Candidatus Finniella inopinata: one gene and its partners. The protein of the gene in region 3 interacts with the protein of the main gene of each other region in a pairwise test. Links are inferred from orthologs where the notes say so. Each region holds a gene or a part of one and is shown on either strand. Other genes may lie near its edges. The genes, in order: eno, dnaN and rpe.

Region 1 (4,581 bases), 170 kb from region 3 along the record:
TTGGGCATTGGCCTTATCTATAAAACCTCCTTCGATAAAGCCAACCGCACCAGCATTAAGGGCGAACGGGGCTTAGGGTTAGAGGCAAGTCTAGAGGTTTTCCACCAAATTCGAGAGCAATTCCAATGCCCGGTAATAACCGATGTGCATAATGCCGACCAATGCCAAAAGGTGGCCGACGTGGTGGATGTCTTACAGATTCCGGCCTTCCTATGCCGCCAAACTGACCTGTTACAGGCCGCTGCCGCCACTGGCAAAGTCATTAACATTAAAAAGGGCCAATTTTTGGCCCCATGGGATATGGCCAATGTGGTCGCCAAAATGCACGCCTTTGGTAATTCCCAGGTGATGCTATGCGAACGTGGCGCCAGCTTTGGTTACAACACGCTTATCTCCGACATGCGTGCCTTACCGATTTTGGCAAAAACAGGATGCCCTGTCATTTTTGATGCCACCCATTCGGTTCAACAACCAGGCGGTGCGGGCCAATCGTCAAGCGGCCAACGCGAATTTGCCCCCATCTTGGCACGAGCTGCCATAGCAGTGGGTGTGGCTGGTGTATTTTTGGAAACCCACGAAAACCCTGACAAAGCCCCCAGTGATGGCCCCAACATGATCCATTTGCACGATATGCCCCAGGTGTTAACCGAACTGATGGCCCTGGACAAAGTCGCCAAAGCTTACCCCCGTTTTTTATAGAAAGAATCCTAAATGCCAGAAATTATTAACATCGCCGCCCGTGAAATCTTAGACTCCCGGGGGAACCCCACCGTTGAAGTCGACGTCCTTTTAGAATGCGGCAGCCTGGGACGCGCAGCCGTCCCATCCGGTGCCTCAACGGGCACTTTTGAGGCGGTAGAGAAACGCGATCAAGATCCCAACCGTTATCACGGGAAAGGCGTTTTACAAGTCATAGATGCAATTGAAGGCGAGATTTTCGATGCCCTGGCGGGTGAACTGGGCGATGATCAGGCAGAGGTTGATAAGATATTAATTGATCTGGATGGTACGCCCAACAAGTCCCGGTTAGGGGCGAATGCGCTGTTAGGCGTCAGTCTGGCTGTGGCCAAAGCCTCTGCTGATTCCTTCAACATGCCGCTTTATCGATATTTAGGGGGAATTCACACCAACCGCCTGCCCATGCCCATGATGAATATCTTGAATGGTGGCGCCCATGCCGATAACGATATCGATATCCAAGAATTCATGATGATCCCCTCGTCTGCCAAAGACATAGGAACTGCGATCCGCATGGGGGCCGAGGTTTTTCATAAGTTAAAATCGTTATTGAAAAAAGCCGGTCACAGCACGAACGTGGGCGATGAAGGCGGCCTGGCACCAGCCCTAAAAAGCACGAACGAAGCCTTGGATTTTATTTTAAAGGCAATTGAAGCCGCAGGCTATCGCCCTGGCGTTGATATAAATTTGGCGTTGGATGTAGCGGCCAATGAATTGTATAAGGACGGTTCTTATCATTTGGAAGGACGGGTTTATAACTCTGAACAGTTGGTTGATTTCTATGCGCAGTTAGCCAAAAATTATCCCCTTATTTCCATAGAAGATGGCTTGTTTGAAGAGGACTGGAACGGCTGGTCCCACATGAATCAAGTGCTGGGGGGCAGCCTGCAGTTGGTCGGGGACGATTTGTTCGTCACCAATCCAGAACGCCTGTTGCGGGGCATCAAGGAAAAGGCCGCCAATGCCATTTTAATTAAACCCAACCAAATTGGGACGCTGACGGAAACACTGAACACCATTCAAATCGCTCAACACCACGGGTTTAAAACGATTATTTCCCACCGATCGGGCGAAACAGAAGACACCACCATCGCTGACTTGGCCGTTGCCACCGGTGCTGGGCAAATCAAAACGGGTTCGCTATGTCGATCGGACCGAGTTGCTAAATATAATCGTTTGATACGAATTGCTGAAGAAATTGGTGAATCCGCCACCTTAGGGTCGCTGGTATGACCACCCTAGAAACCAGTTCCTTCACAAACCAACCTCGCCGCCTGGGTTCCATGCTGGGACCTCTTTTAGGGCTTTGTCTGCTGATCTACTTTGCCTATCATATTTTTCAAGGGGAGCGAGGTTTTTTTGCCTGGATGCGCCTTCAAAAGAAAATCGCAGAGGATGAAATAACATTATCTACATTGCAATCACAACGGGAAATTTTGGAACGGCAAGTGCACCTGTTAAGGCCCGACAACCTTGATCCTGACATGTTGGAAGAACGCGCCCGCCTGATTTTAAACTTTGCCCGCCCGGACGAGGTGATCATCTATAACGAGGGGCTGGAGGCTAGCGAGCCATCGCAGGGGAAATCTTAAGGGCACAAGGGATTTAACAACAGTTAATAATGCTGAAATAAACCTTGACTTTTAGTGTTAGAAGATCAATTTAAGGTTTATGTAAACATAAACCTTTATAAGGATTTGAATCCAAATGAATAAAATGTTGAAGAAATTTTTTGTTTTTGTATGCTTTCTGGGCGGTGTTTATGCTCAAGCAACAACCCTTGAGTCTGAGATAGTGGATGAGTACTCAACTTTCAGAATCAATTTAATGCAAAACAGGGTCAATCAACCTTGCTCGGCCGTTCAGTTTATTCGCCATCTGCAAGAAAATGCCGAAATTTATGATAATGCTGCCAAAAAAATTGCCCTCATCATCGGTTCAGGGGCGGGCGTTGGCGGAATTAGTGATCGCGAAGCCACTCCTGAAGAACGTGCCCTGATACTGGAGGGGATAAATTTTGCAGTTGAGCAAGGCATTCAAGAAGCAGGGTTTAATCTTGAGTTGAAAGGCTTTGACGATCATATCGGCAAACACCAAACTGTTGTTGCCCGGTTGATTGAGGCTGCGAAAGCAGGCCAAAATTTGGTGCAGAATAATTTACTTAACTCTCTGCGAGTGCCAAGAGACAATAGTAATGCATCAGCGGGTGGGACAGCAATTCAACCTCCCGGAGGAGCGTGTGCTGGAGTGCAATATCAGGTGGAGGAAGAACAGCCAGGCGCTCAATCCTCCTCACAACCTCCTCAGCACATTGCACCTGCAGCCCCAGCCGTTGTTCAACCATGTGCTTGGAGCAGTCTAAACGCCCCTGCTTTGTCAGACATATACAACCAAACGTATAACAAGCCGTTGCTTAATGGTCACAGAGTTTATGCAACACAACGTTTTCCAATAAATTTGGTTACACGCCCTGGCGGTTGGGATGAGCTTGTTCGCATATGTGCAGCAGGTAGATTAACAAGTAATTTGTCTAAAGAATGTGTTCAAGATTATTCAGAAGTCTGCTTTGACATTGCCGATCAATTAGGTTGGATAAGCGCTGGCGGAAAAGACTCCAGTGATGCCGGTCGTCAAGCACGACACATCGTTAGCAAAATGGGATTAGGGTTGAATACAGGAATACGTTTGTTCAATAATTTGGGATACCCTCTAAAAGAGAAAACTCAACGTAAAGGGTTCAAATCGAATCAAATAGCAGATTTTGATTAAGGAATTTTTCTTTCTGGTTCTTCCCAATCCCCCTGCATAAGGCGGAGGGGGGCTTGAAATATTTTGAACATATTGTTACGATTACTTATGAATTATTTAGTCACACGCAGTTCAATGCGCTCTAAATATTTTATCTTCCTGGTTGCCTTTTTATTAAACCTTATTACCCCCTTCACGCCCACGGCCACGGCCAGTGATGCGTGCACTGATGCACCTCCGTCCTATGAAGAACAAAGCTCCTCACCACTTCCTAACCTCATAGTCTGGATTCACGAATTAGGGGATAAACTCGACAAACTATACACAGACAAAACCCGTGATGCAGGGCCTGATGCACCGCCGTCGTATGATGCGCCTCCAGCTTATAAAGAACGAGAATCCTCATCTTCTAGCCAAGCCTCGATTCAAGAATTAGGCGACCAGGCAGACACGGATAAAGCTGATGGAGATGGAGGGCCCAAGTATAAGAAACCCTCACACCCTACTTTCTTGGCCTGGATTCAAGATTTAGAAAATCAGCGAGACAAGGCAGACAGCGAAGGCAACTTTCCTGCTTTCAAAAAAGCAACCGATGAAATTTCAGCCATCATCGGTTGGAGGTATGGACGTTTCGAATGGTTAAATAGTCCAGAATCACAATTATGGGTTATTTATTCCATCATCCGTACCCGCCACAAGTTTATGGGCCAACTTCATATGTTGCATGACCGTTATTTCAGCTATGACCATGAACAAACAACTAAGCTGCTACAAACAAATAGCAGATTTAAATCGTGTATGGCCGCCGTATTGGCGATTGATACAATCGTTATGAATGCGTTGAACGATGATAATTTTGAGGAGAAATGGGGTGAACCGGAAGTTATTCAAACATTGCTGCCTTCCATCACCAGACTAAGTCAAATCCTGCCCCAAAAACAGTCTTTGAACAGTTAAGCCAATCCTTAGACACTTTCTTGCGAACAAAATCCGATATCATGCTTTTAGCCAATGACGTCTTTAGCGTTTTTGCGCCCAAGATCACCCTGAAACAGGCCTATTACAAGCTGATCGTATCTGGTAAACCTTATAAAG
Region 2 (4,618 bases), 120 kb from region 3 along the record:
AGCTTTTCTAACTGTTCATTTTCTTGAAGGGACCTTTTTTCAGCAGAGCTTTTTTCCAACTTTTGTGCCTCAAGTAACACAACTTCGTTAAGATTGGTCAGCGTAATCGCCCGATTATAGATTTCAGGATCATCCAAATTATCAAGGATTTGTTGCACATATTCGGCGTAACCTTGGGCATGTCTAAGGCTAAAGTAACCACACTCACCATTCCCCCTTGATTGCACCCAATACATAATTCTAGGTTCCCTTACAAAAACAGCTTTTTTAAAGTCAAAAACAGGCCTATGAACGTAAAACAGCTTTTGTTTCATCGCCTCTTTATCGATTTCTAGTTTTTGAACTTTTGAAATGTTCAGGGGCCGAGATAAGTCTTTGACTTTCTGTGGAAGATTCAATTTGCTGATAAGATTTTTTATTGCCCCGCCCCTAATCATTTCTAATGCTTTTTCATAAGATGGCCGTTTAAAGTCTTCTCCTCTACGCTCTTCCAGCTCTATCGACCAAGTGATTCCACCCTTAGCGACAGCCTTATAAGGGCTCTTTGGAATTTTATACTTAAATTGATCCACCACCTCATCGTCTGTTAAATCAGGATTACGAAGGATACTTTGAATCGCACTGACCATCGCCAACAAAACGGCTTCGCTTTCCGGGGATTGCTTGGTGTTTTGGTACGTAAAAATAGGGGGATCAATTTTTTCTAAATAACTTTGTCTAGTCTCAAGCATGCGATACTTTTCAATGGCAATCAAGGCATCGATAACAGTGGGCATGCCTTCAGAATCAGCAAGAAGCCTTTCAAAATTGAAATCTTTGGTTTTTAACTTCTCAATCATGGAGCGGGCAATCTGAAAGGCCTTTTCGGGAATAACCGTTTCCTGCAACTTCTCTGTCAAAGTTTCTAAATCTTTTAAAGGATTATCCCCCTGGACCAAGCTGGCAACGTAACTCTTAACAAAGTCGTTATGGTTATAATCCGCTTCACCATCATCTTTTTTTTCCTTTGCACGCAGATCATCAATCTCTTGTTGAATCTTCACATTATAAACCCGCCGCTCAAGGGCTTTACTTAAATAAGCATCGACATATTTCCAATACTCATCCTTGGTCATATAATCTTTTAACCAAGCTGTACCAGCTAAGATACCTTGAAGATCAGATTTTATAGCTGCAGAATCTAACACACCGGCATGTTTTTTAAAGGCTCCAAAAATAATCGCACTAACATGCGCAACATGCTGCTTTTCGTGTTCTTTATCTGCCTTATCAAATGTTTTTAAGTTCGCCCCTAAAGCTGCCTCTGTTAAACCATCTTGTTCTTTCAAAAACCTTGTCGCTTCCTGCAAAGCATTAATCATCAAACCCCGCTCGCCCTCATTAGCTGGTGTTTCGCTGATTCCCCCCACACCTTTACCTTCCCCTTTACTAACTAATCCAAGCAAAGTATCCGCTATATTTTTGGCCCTTGTTGGGTCTGACTCCCTTTTGAGATCATGGGCCAGGAAATTGGCCGCTTGAACCGCTTTGTTAACAGGATTGGCGTCAATTTTATAGTCAGCCTCTGCCATTTTCATTGCACTATCAAGGATGTCTTGTTTAAATTCAGCCTGCGCTACCCCCATGCTGACTGAAACCATTCCGACAGTTAAAAGACAATATTTGGCAAAATTTATCATAAGTCCAACCTTAAAATTTCCAATGAATACACCATATAAAATAGTATACCCTGCTTTATAAAATAGTATACCCTGCTTTGCAAACAAAAAGTTAATAGACCTGTTGATTTTATTTTACTCAGGGAAGAATCCTTTTAAACCCTCATCGGCATTAAAATAAAAGTCACATGAGGATTGCCGGTGGGTCGAATCAAGACCGACGATTCGGTATCAACCAACAATAACTCCATCTCTTCCGTTGGAACCTGGGCGGCGATATCCATTAAATAGCGAACATTGAAACAAACTTCCAAGGGTTGATCATAGGGGTAATCGACATCCAGCTCTTCTTCGGCCTTGCCTAATTCGTTACTTATGGCTGACAAGGTTGCTGTGTTGTTGGCCAGGCGCACCTTAATGGCCCGCACCTTATCATTGACAACGGTCCCCACCCGATCAACCGCCTCGGCAAACGCTTTGGTGGGCACAACCAACGTCTTGTCATTACTAATGGTTAAAGCCGATGAATAATCGGGGAAACCCCCATCAATCAATCGGGCACTTAAGACGGCCTGCATGGAATTACCATCAATGGCGAATTCAATACGGTTTTCAGAAAGACCAATGTGGACTGGCTTTTCAGCATCGTCTAATAGCTTAGAAATCTCGTGAATTGTTTTACGGCTAACAATAACCTCTGGCATCCCAAAGGCTTCAGTGGGGCTTTCACATTCGGCACAGGCCAAACGATGCATGTCCGTTGCCACCGCGCGCAGAACCTTTAGACCTTCGTTCTCAAGGGTGTGAAAATAAATACCGTTCAAGTGATAACGCGTCTCTTCCGTTGACATGGCAAAGCGGGTCGTATCAATAAGGTGCTTAATAACTGGTGCCGGCAAACTAAACCGATGCGACAGCTGACCTTGGGTTAACTGAGGGAAATCTTCACTGGACAAACAAGGCAATTCAAACCTGGAACGACCAGAGGTCACCACAAGCTGGCCACTTTCCGCATAAACCTCCAAATCAATTAAAGACCGGTCGCTGAGTTTTCGAACAATGTCATGAATCAGGTGGGCTGATACGCAAATAGATCCTGAGGTTATGGTTTGTGCCGGAATCGTTTCAATCAACGCCATATCCATATCTGTCGCTGTAATCGACAAGCCGTGATTAGAAGCCGTTAAAAGAACATGACTTAGAATGGGAACAGTCGTCCGTTTCTCAACGACGCTTTGACCGTGCGACAAAGCTTTTAAAAATAAACCTTTTTCTAATGACAACTTCATAAAACAAGCATTCCTTGGTTGGTTAATAAGCAGTGTCATACCATATTTAAGGCAAAAAAACGACACACCTGTTACTGTAAGCGCATTTATTTTTGCTAAAGGTCGAAGTGACCTTTCAATAATTTACACTTACAACATTAGTAAAATATTAATACTTTATCGCTTAAAATATAGGAAGATTATAAATTGTTAAATCTGAGGGAAAAATGGCAAATTCAGAAGGAAAAGTTTCAAACAAAAAAAAGGTAGCCCTGGCATTGCAGGGTGGAGGATCACATGGTGCCTTTACCTGGGGCGTTCTTGACCGCTTATTGGAAGATGACCGATTGGAAATTGAGGGCGTAACAGGAACCAGCGCTGGTGGCATGAACGCCGTGGCTTTAGCCCAGGGTTTAACACGTGGCGGCTCACAAGCAGCCCGAACAGAATTGAAAAACTTTTGGACGGCTATTCACGAGGTTGGCAAAAAAAGCTCTTTGAATAACCGAGGTCCCGTCGACAAAATGATGAACAAATTTACCATGTACAACTCACCTGGGTTTATCATGTTTGATTATCTAAGCCGTATGTTTTCACCTTATGAACTAAACCCCATGGGTCACGACCCTTTAAGGGATGTTATCAAAAAAAGTTTTGACTTTGAACTATTGCGTACGTCTTCCAAATGTAAAGTTTATCTGTGTGCGACTCATGTCTTCACCGGTCGATTAAAGGTATTTTGCACTGAAGAACTAAAATTAGAGACACTTCAAGCAACAGCTTGCCTGCCAACCATTCACAATGCCGTTTTGGTTGATGGCGAATATTATTGGGATGGTGGTTTTATTGGTAACCCCGTGTTTTTCCCACTTATTTATGATTGTGAAACCCCTGATATCATTTTGGTTCAGGTGAATCCCAGTATCAGAAATAAATTACCGACAACATCACGTGAAATTGCTGACCGCCTTAATGAGATCACCAACAATGCATCGGTTGTCCGCGAAATGCGTGCCATTTCATATATCACCGACCTTATCAACAAAGGCATCATTGAAAAGGGCAAAGTCAAACATGTTCACATGCACCTTATCGAGGATGAATCGGTTTTCCAAGAGTTGGGCTGGTCAAGCAAATTGAATACTGAATGGGAATTCTTCACTCATTTGTTTGAAAAAGGACGCGCAGCAGCTGATGCTTGGTTAAAGGAAAATTACGATTCCATTGGCGTGAAGACCACAGCCCCCATGAAAGAACATTTTGTTGGACCGAATTGGAAAAGCAAGGGTAAGCACATTTAACAGACTCTAACCTTCATGAAAGTGTTGGTAAATTTTTAAGGCAACGGACCGGCTGATGCCTTTCACGACTTCCAAGTCTGAAAGGCCGGCCGTGGCCACCCCTTGGGCTGAACCAAAATGTTGCAATAAAAGCTTTTTACGCGCCGCACCGATACCCACTATTTCATCAAGTTTTGATTGCCCCAAAACTTTGGTGCGTTTGGCCCGATGGGTTCCGATGGCAAACCGATGCGCTTCATCCCTCAGACGTTGTAAAAAATGAAGCAAAGGGCTGTTTTCACCCAACGTAAAGGGATCGCGACCCGGCATAAAAAAACGTTCTTTACCGGCATTTCGATCAGGACCTTTTGCAATCGCCACCACAGGAATATCCATATTTAATTCTGACATC
Region 3 (4,577 bases):
AAACCCCCACTTAATAATTTTCGACGAATGAGCCTGCACAGCTGTCATTAAAACGACCCCCAACTTACCTTCTTGCAAAGGATAAGAGATCAATTGTTCTGCTCCTGAGCTTGCCAGACGATAAATATGTCCAGGTTGGTCAGCTGAGACTGACGACAGTTTAATTTTTATACTACGCTTTGACTGGTTGATGATTTCCGCCGATCTGTCAAAAATAAACCTAATACCAGCCACCCCTTCTTGGTTAAAAATAATTTTTTCCTGCCCTCTAAAATCATGCGGGTCTGCCGCCAAATAAAATTCTCGTTCATACATCAGGTCAAAACCGCCTTTATGACAGTGAAGTTGAGCCCATAGGTGGTGAGATCCATCTTTGTGGTGCCTGCTGGTCTCTAGCTTCCAACTGTTAGAATCCCCCTCCCCATCTAGCGAAACAATGTTTCCACTAGCATCATGGAATATCAAATCACTGGCGCAAACCAACCCTCGTTGCAAAACACTCCATTCAAAGTCCACCATTCCAAAAGCTTTGTCGGTTGTTTGATCGCCACTGTAGCATGGCTTCGTGTTCAAAATGATCACACCTCCCTTAGAAGTTAACCGTTCATACCCTGTATCAGCGCAGCGTTGCCCCCCCCTGGATCGTGTATCTGACAACGACAACACGCGATCCACCATCGCAGAAGAAAGAAAATGACAAGACAGACGCAGCGCATCCACTTGATTTAATGCTCCTGAAAAATGAGCCAACTCCCCGCTAGTGTGACGAAAAAAACGAACGATAGGTGCTATATGTTGGATGGCTTGTTGAAGAAACTCTGGCTCGCTTACACCGCAACTTCTTAAAACTCCCCTCATGTCAATCAAATCTCTTAACAGAAAAAATTGAATTTTAGGCGATCGGCTGACGTGCCCTCCATCCTCAAACAACTGTCGGCTCAAAAGTTTTTCCAATTCCTTCATATACACAGCCAGCCGGTAAGATGTCTTTTCCAAACAACACGTCGCGAAGATAAGTCCAACAAGGGCCTGAAAATGCTGCCAATCGGTGCGAGTATGAGTTTTATAGTTGTTTTGAAGATATCGATATTGACGATGTAAACTTGTAAAAAATAACCGTTTGAATTCATCATCAGCTGTGGCGCCAAAAAAATCATAAAGGCTTAACCAGAACCTTATTCGCTGACCCATCACCTCTGGATACCAAGACGGCTCAAGCCAGTTTTTTCTAGCCCATGATCCATGGCTCTGAATCCAATATTTAATAAGCTCTCGGGCACGCTTTCGACTAGCGTTCGTTCCTGCTGTCCGCAAATCGCGAAGCCATTCAAAACTATGAAGAAATAGCAAAAACCCCTTGGGGCACTCACGACTGTGACTAAGGAACCTTGATACTTCCTTTAACGGGACAAAGTAATCCCCCATCTTAAAGGATCCCTCCACCAGACTTTGACCGGCCATACTGTCGCCGGGCCACAAATCTGTTAAAACAATCGACGGAATAGATTCTGTTGACCCCATCAAGCGCAAACCGTATAGGGGAGTTGCTTGCAAAAGGCGTTTCCAACGTCCGAGAAAGTTGCGGGATTTTATCAAAACGATTTTCCTATGCAAGAAAGGAGGCTGGTTTTTAAACCAGTTTTTTCCCTCAGACGCATGAGGGGTTTTTGGACATACTGCATACAAGAAGGGCCGCCCAAAAATTCCGCAGCGCCCGCCCCGCCACTCAACCACGACACGAATCTCCCTGTTGCCCGCAATCTTTCGATTTTTGAGCAATGTCTTTCTATGGGGTTCCAATCCCATAGAAATTCGGCTAAAGTCTCGAAACCGGTTCCAAGACTCTACCCCAGGCAATTCCCTTGCTTTGAATAACAAAAGAAGGATTTTATCTATCCTCTCGCGCACCCGACCAATCTCAGGTGTAACTAACCACCAAAACCAGAGTACTATGGAAATGGTTAACAAATTATTACGGGAAAAACTTGCGGGCATCTCTCGGCTTCTATTTTCCATGAAAGCCCCTCAATTTTTGCACGCGATCAGCAAGTGTCTCAGAAGAATCGCTAAAAAGGTAGCTACCCGCCACCAAAACCTGGGCACCCGCTTCCACAACTAAGGGTGCCGATTGGTCATTCAGACCACCATCTACAACAATAGAAATATCTGGTTTTTCTTTATCTAAAAATGCCCGCAACGCCCGAATTTTTACCATCATCTCTGGCAAAAACTTTTGTCCACCAAACCCGGGGTTGACTGTCATGACCAGGATTAAATCAACCTGATCCAACAAGGGATAGAGGACTTCCAGGCCCGTTCCTGGATTTAGGGCGATTCCAGCCTTTAATCCAAGTTGTTTAATTTTTTGTAAACATCCATGGGGGTGATAAACAGCCTCGGGATGAATGGTCAAATGGTTGGCACCAGCAGCAGCAAAATCATCGATGCACTTATCAACACAACTGACCATCAAATGAACATCTATGGGCAGAGAGGTTGCTTTTCGAATTTGTCTGACCCATTCAGGACCAAAACTGAGATTAGGGACGTAATGACCATCCATAACGTCTATGTGCAACCAATCAGCACCAGCTTTGGTGACATGATCAATGTCACTCTGCAGATGCAAAAAATTCGCTGATAACAAGGACGGCGCCACCAAAGGCAAAAAGGTCGACATTATATTTTTTCATTATGGAAATATGCCTTATGCTAGCGAGAAGCGATACTATAAATCAAGGACTTGGATATTCTTTTTTTCAAGGACTACGATCTGCATAAAAGAGTCCCATTATGCCCAAAGACATCAACCTGACAGAAAAATTACAAGATTATTGCCACCACCATTTTTTAAATGAATCAAGGGTTTTGCAAGCTTTACGTAAACAAACCCAAACCATGCCAGAAGGCAGCATGCAGATAACCCCCCTACAAGGCCAGCTGTTGGGATTTCTGGTTAAAATGACCAATGCGAAGACAATATTGGAAATTGGCACTTACACCGGCTACAGCAGTTTGACCATGGCCCTCAGTTTACCTGAGGAGGGTCGGATCATAACTTGTGACAGAAATGTAAAGTGGACAAACGTTGCAAAAAAATATTGGGAATTGGCTGGTGTCAGCCACAAAATCACCCTTATGATGGGAAAGGCGGTCGATAGCTTACAAAAATTGATCCAACAACAAGAAACTTTCGACTTAGTCTTGATCGATGCAGACAAAAGCAATTATGGGACCTACCTGGAACTAAGCTTGAGTCTTTTGAACCCCAATGGCGTCATTTTGGTCGATAATATGCCCTGCACCCCAAAAACTGGACACAAAGTTAAGAGAGTTTTTTAGCTCCTGAGTGTTGTATAAAAGACAGCAACTGAAGGAAATAAAAAATGGGAAAGATCCGCCAACAACACAGCGGCAAAACGAAATTAGAAGCAGCGATTGCGATGATCAGTGGCAAGAGCCCCGTATCAGAACTTTCACAAAAATATGGCGTTCATCAAAGCGTTCTCCAGAGGTGGAAGAATGAGCTTTTGGATGGTGGGCCTGAGATTTTCAGCCGTCGCAAAAAACCTAAAGAAAATGGCCCCACAGTTGACGATCTTCAACGCAAGATTGGCCAGCTCACCATGGACTTAGATTTTCTAAAAAAAGCGTTGGGGAAATGAGCGTTAGAGAGAAGCGCTCCATTATTTCCCCGGACCAAAGCCTGATAATTCAAAGACAATGCGACCTTCTCGGGCTTCACCGTTCAAGCTATTACTATGCCGAAAAGGAAGATGAATCTTACACTGAGATTATGAACGAAATCATGGACATATGGAGGGAACACCCCTTTTTTGGCTATAGGAGAATCACCGGCTGGCTTTTGGATCGGGGAATACGCATCAACCACAAGTGCGCCCTGCGATTGATGAAACTTATGGGATTGCGGTCCATATTACCCAAACCCCGGACAAACACCTCCATCGCAAATCGTGAAAATGCTGTCAGACCGTATCTTTTGAAGGAGCTTGTGATTGATCACAAAAACCAAGTCTGGGCCACGGATATCACCTACATCAAGCTCCCCGGCGGCATGGTCTATTTATTTGCCTTGATCGATTGGCACACACGATTTGTTGTGGGCTGGAAGTTGGCCAACACAATGGAAGCAAGTCATGGGATTGAAGTTTTAGAGGAGGCCATAAAACGTCACGGATCGCCGGAGATTGTGAACTCGGATCAAGGCAGCCAATTCACAGGGGAAGCTTGGATCCTAGCGGCAGAAGCCCATGGGATCAAGGTGAGTCATGATGGCGTGGGGCGCTGCATTGGTAGGGTCAAGCAGTGGCGCGGTATCCCGTTTCCACTGCCTGCCACATCAAACCGGACGTGCGCTATTAACGCATCCGGCTTTCGTTCAGAACCTCATGCTTTCGCTTTCGGCACGTCAGCCATGACGCAAGCTATTTTATAGAGGCCGAGCTTTCCATAAAGGTGCTCGGTCGGAAATTGGCGATGTCCTTTGGTCCCTCTCATTTTATGCTTCTTCACCAACCAACGTCGAAGACGCTTTTCTGTATACTTTCGAACCGTAT

What was found.
Region 1: the proteins of rpe (region 3) and eno interact in binary tests that used the Escherichia coli proteins (3 or more experiments, as listed by UniProt). The link is inferred for Candidatus Finniella inopinata from one-to-one orthologs.
Region 2: the proteins of rpe (region 3) and dnaN interact in binary tests that used the Escherichia coli proteins (3 or more experiments, as listed by UniProt). The link is inferred for Candidatus Finniella inopinata from one-to-one orthologs.

The regions. Positions count from the first base shown.
Region 1 is NZ_SCFB01000004.1:184,885-189,465, forward strand. What follows is about bases 1-2,841. They hold eno (phosphopyruvate hydratase), read left to right. Parts: upstream 1-711; coding sequence 712-1,971; downstream 1,972-2,841. Other genes in these bases: kdsA (3-deoxy-8-phosphooctulonate synthase), read left to right, coding at 1-699; EQU50_RS02710 (FtsB family cell division protein), read left to right, coding at 1,968-2,330; EQU50_RS02715 (hypothetical protein), read left to right, coding at 2,446-2,841. Also shown: more of EQU50_RS02715, read left to right, coding at 2,842-3,507; EQU50_RS02720 (hypothetical protein), read left to right, coding at 3,622-4,443; EQU50_RS02725 (hypothetical protein), read left to right, coding at 4,464-4,581. UniProt on the Escherichia coli protein: Catalyzes the reversible conversion of 2-phosphoglycerate (2-PG) into phosphoenolpyruvate (PEP). It is essential for the degradation of carbohydrates via glycolysis.
Region 2 is NZ_SCFB01000004.1:132,559-137,176, forward strand. Bases 881-3,758 are described here. They hold dnaN (DNA polymerase III subunit beta), read right to left. Parts: upstream 2,948-3,758; coding sequence 1,814-2,947; downstream 881-1,813. Other genes in these bases: EQU50_RS02475 (hypothetical protein), read right to left, coding at 881-1,679; EQU50_RS02485 (patatin-like phospholipase family protein), read left to right, coding at 3,154-3,758. In the rest of the region: more of EQU50_RS02475, read right to left, coding at 1-880; more of EQU50_RS02485, read left to right, coding at 3,759-4,227; excinuclease ABC subunit UvrC, read right to left, coding at 4,234-4,618. UniProt on the Escherichia coli protein: Confers DNA tethering and processivity to DNA polymerases and other proteins. Acts as a clamp, forming a ring around DNA (a reaction catalyzed by the clamp-loading complex) which diffuses in an ATP-independent manner freely and bidirectionally along dsDNA.
Region 3 is NZ_SCFB01000004.1:16,886-21,462, forward strand. The notes cover bases 844-3,680. They hold rpe (ribulose-phosphate 3-epimerase), read right to left. Parts: upstream 2,681-3,680; coding sequence 2,006-2,680; downstream 844-2,005. Other genes in these bases: EQU50_RS01975 (hypothetical protein), read right to left, coding at 844-2,016; EQU50_RS01985 (O-methyltransferase), read left to right, coding at 2,794-3,342; EQU50_RS01990 (helix-turn-helix domain-containing protein), read left to right, coding at 3,387-3,665; EQU50_RS01995 (IS3 family transposase), read left to right, coding at 3,662-3,680. In the rest of the region: more of EQU50_RS01975, read right to left, coding at 1-843; more of EQU50_RS01995, read left to right, coding at 3,681-4,456; ltrA (group II intron reverse transcriptase/maturase), read right to left, coding at 4,408-4,577. UniProt on the Escherichia coli protein: Catalyzes the reversible epimerization of D-ribulose 5-phosphate to D-xylulose 5-phosphate.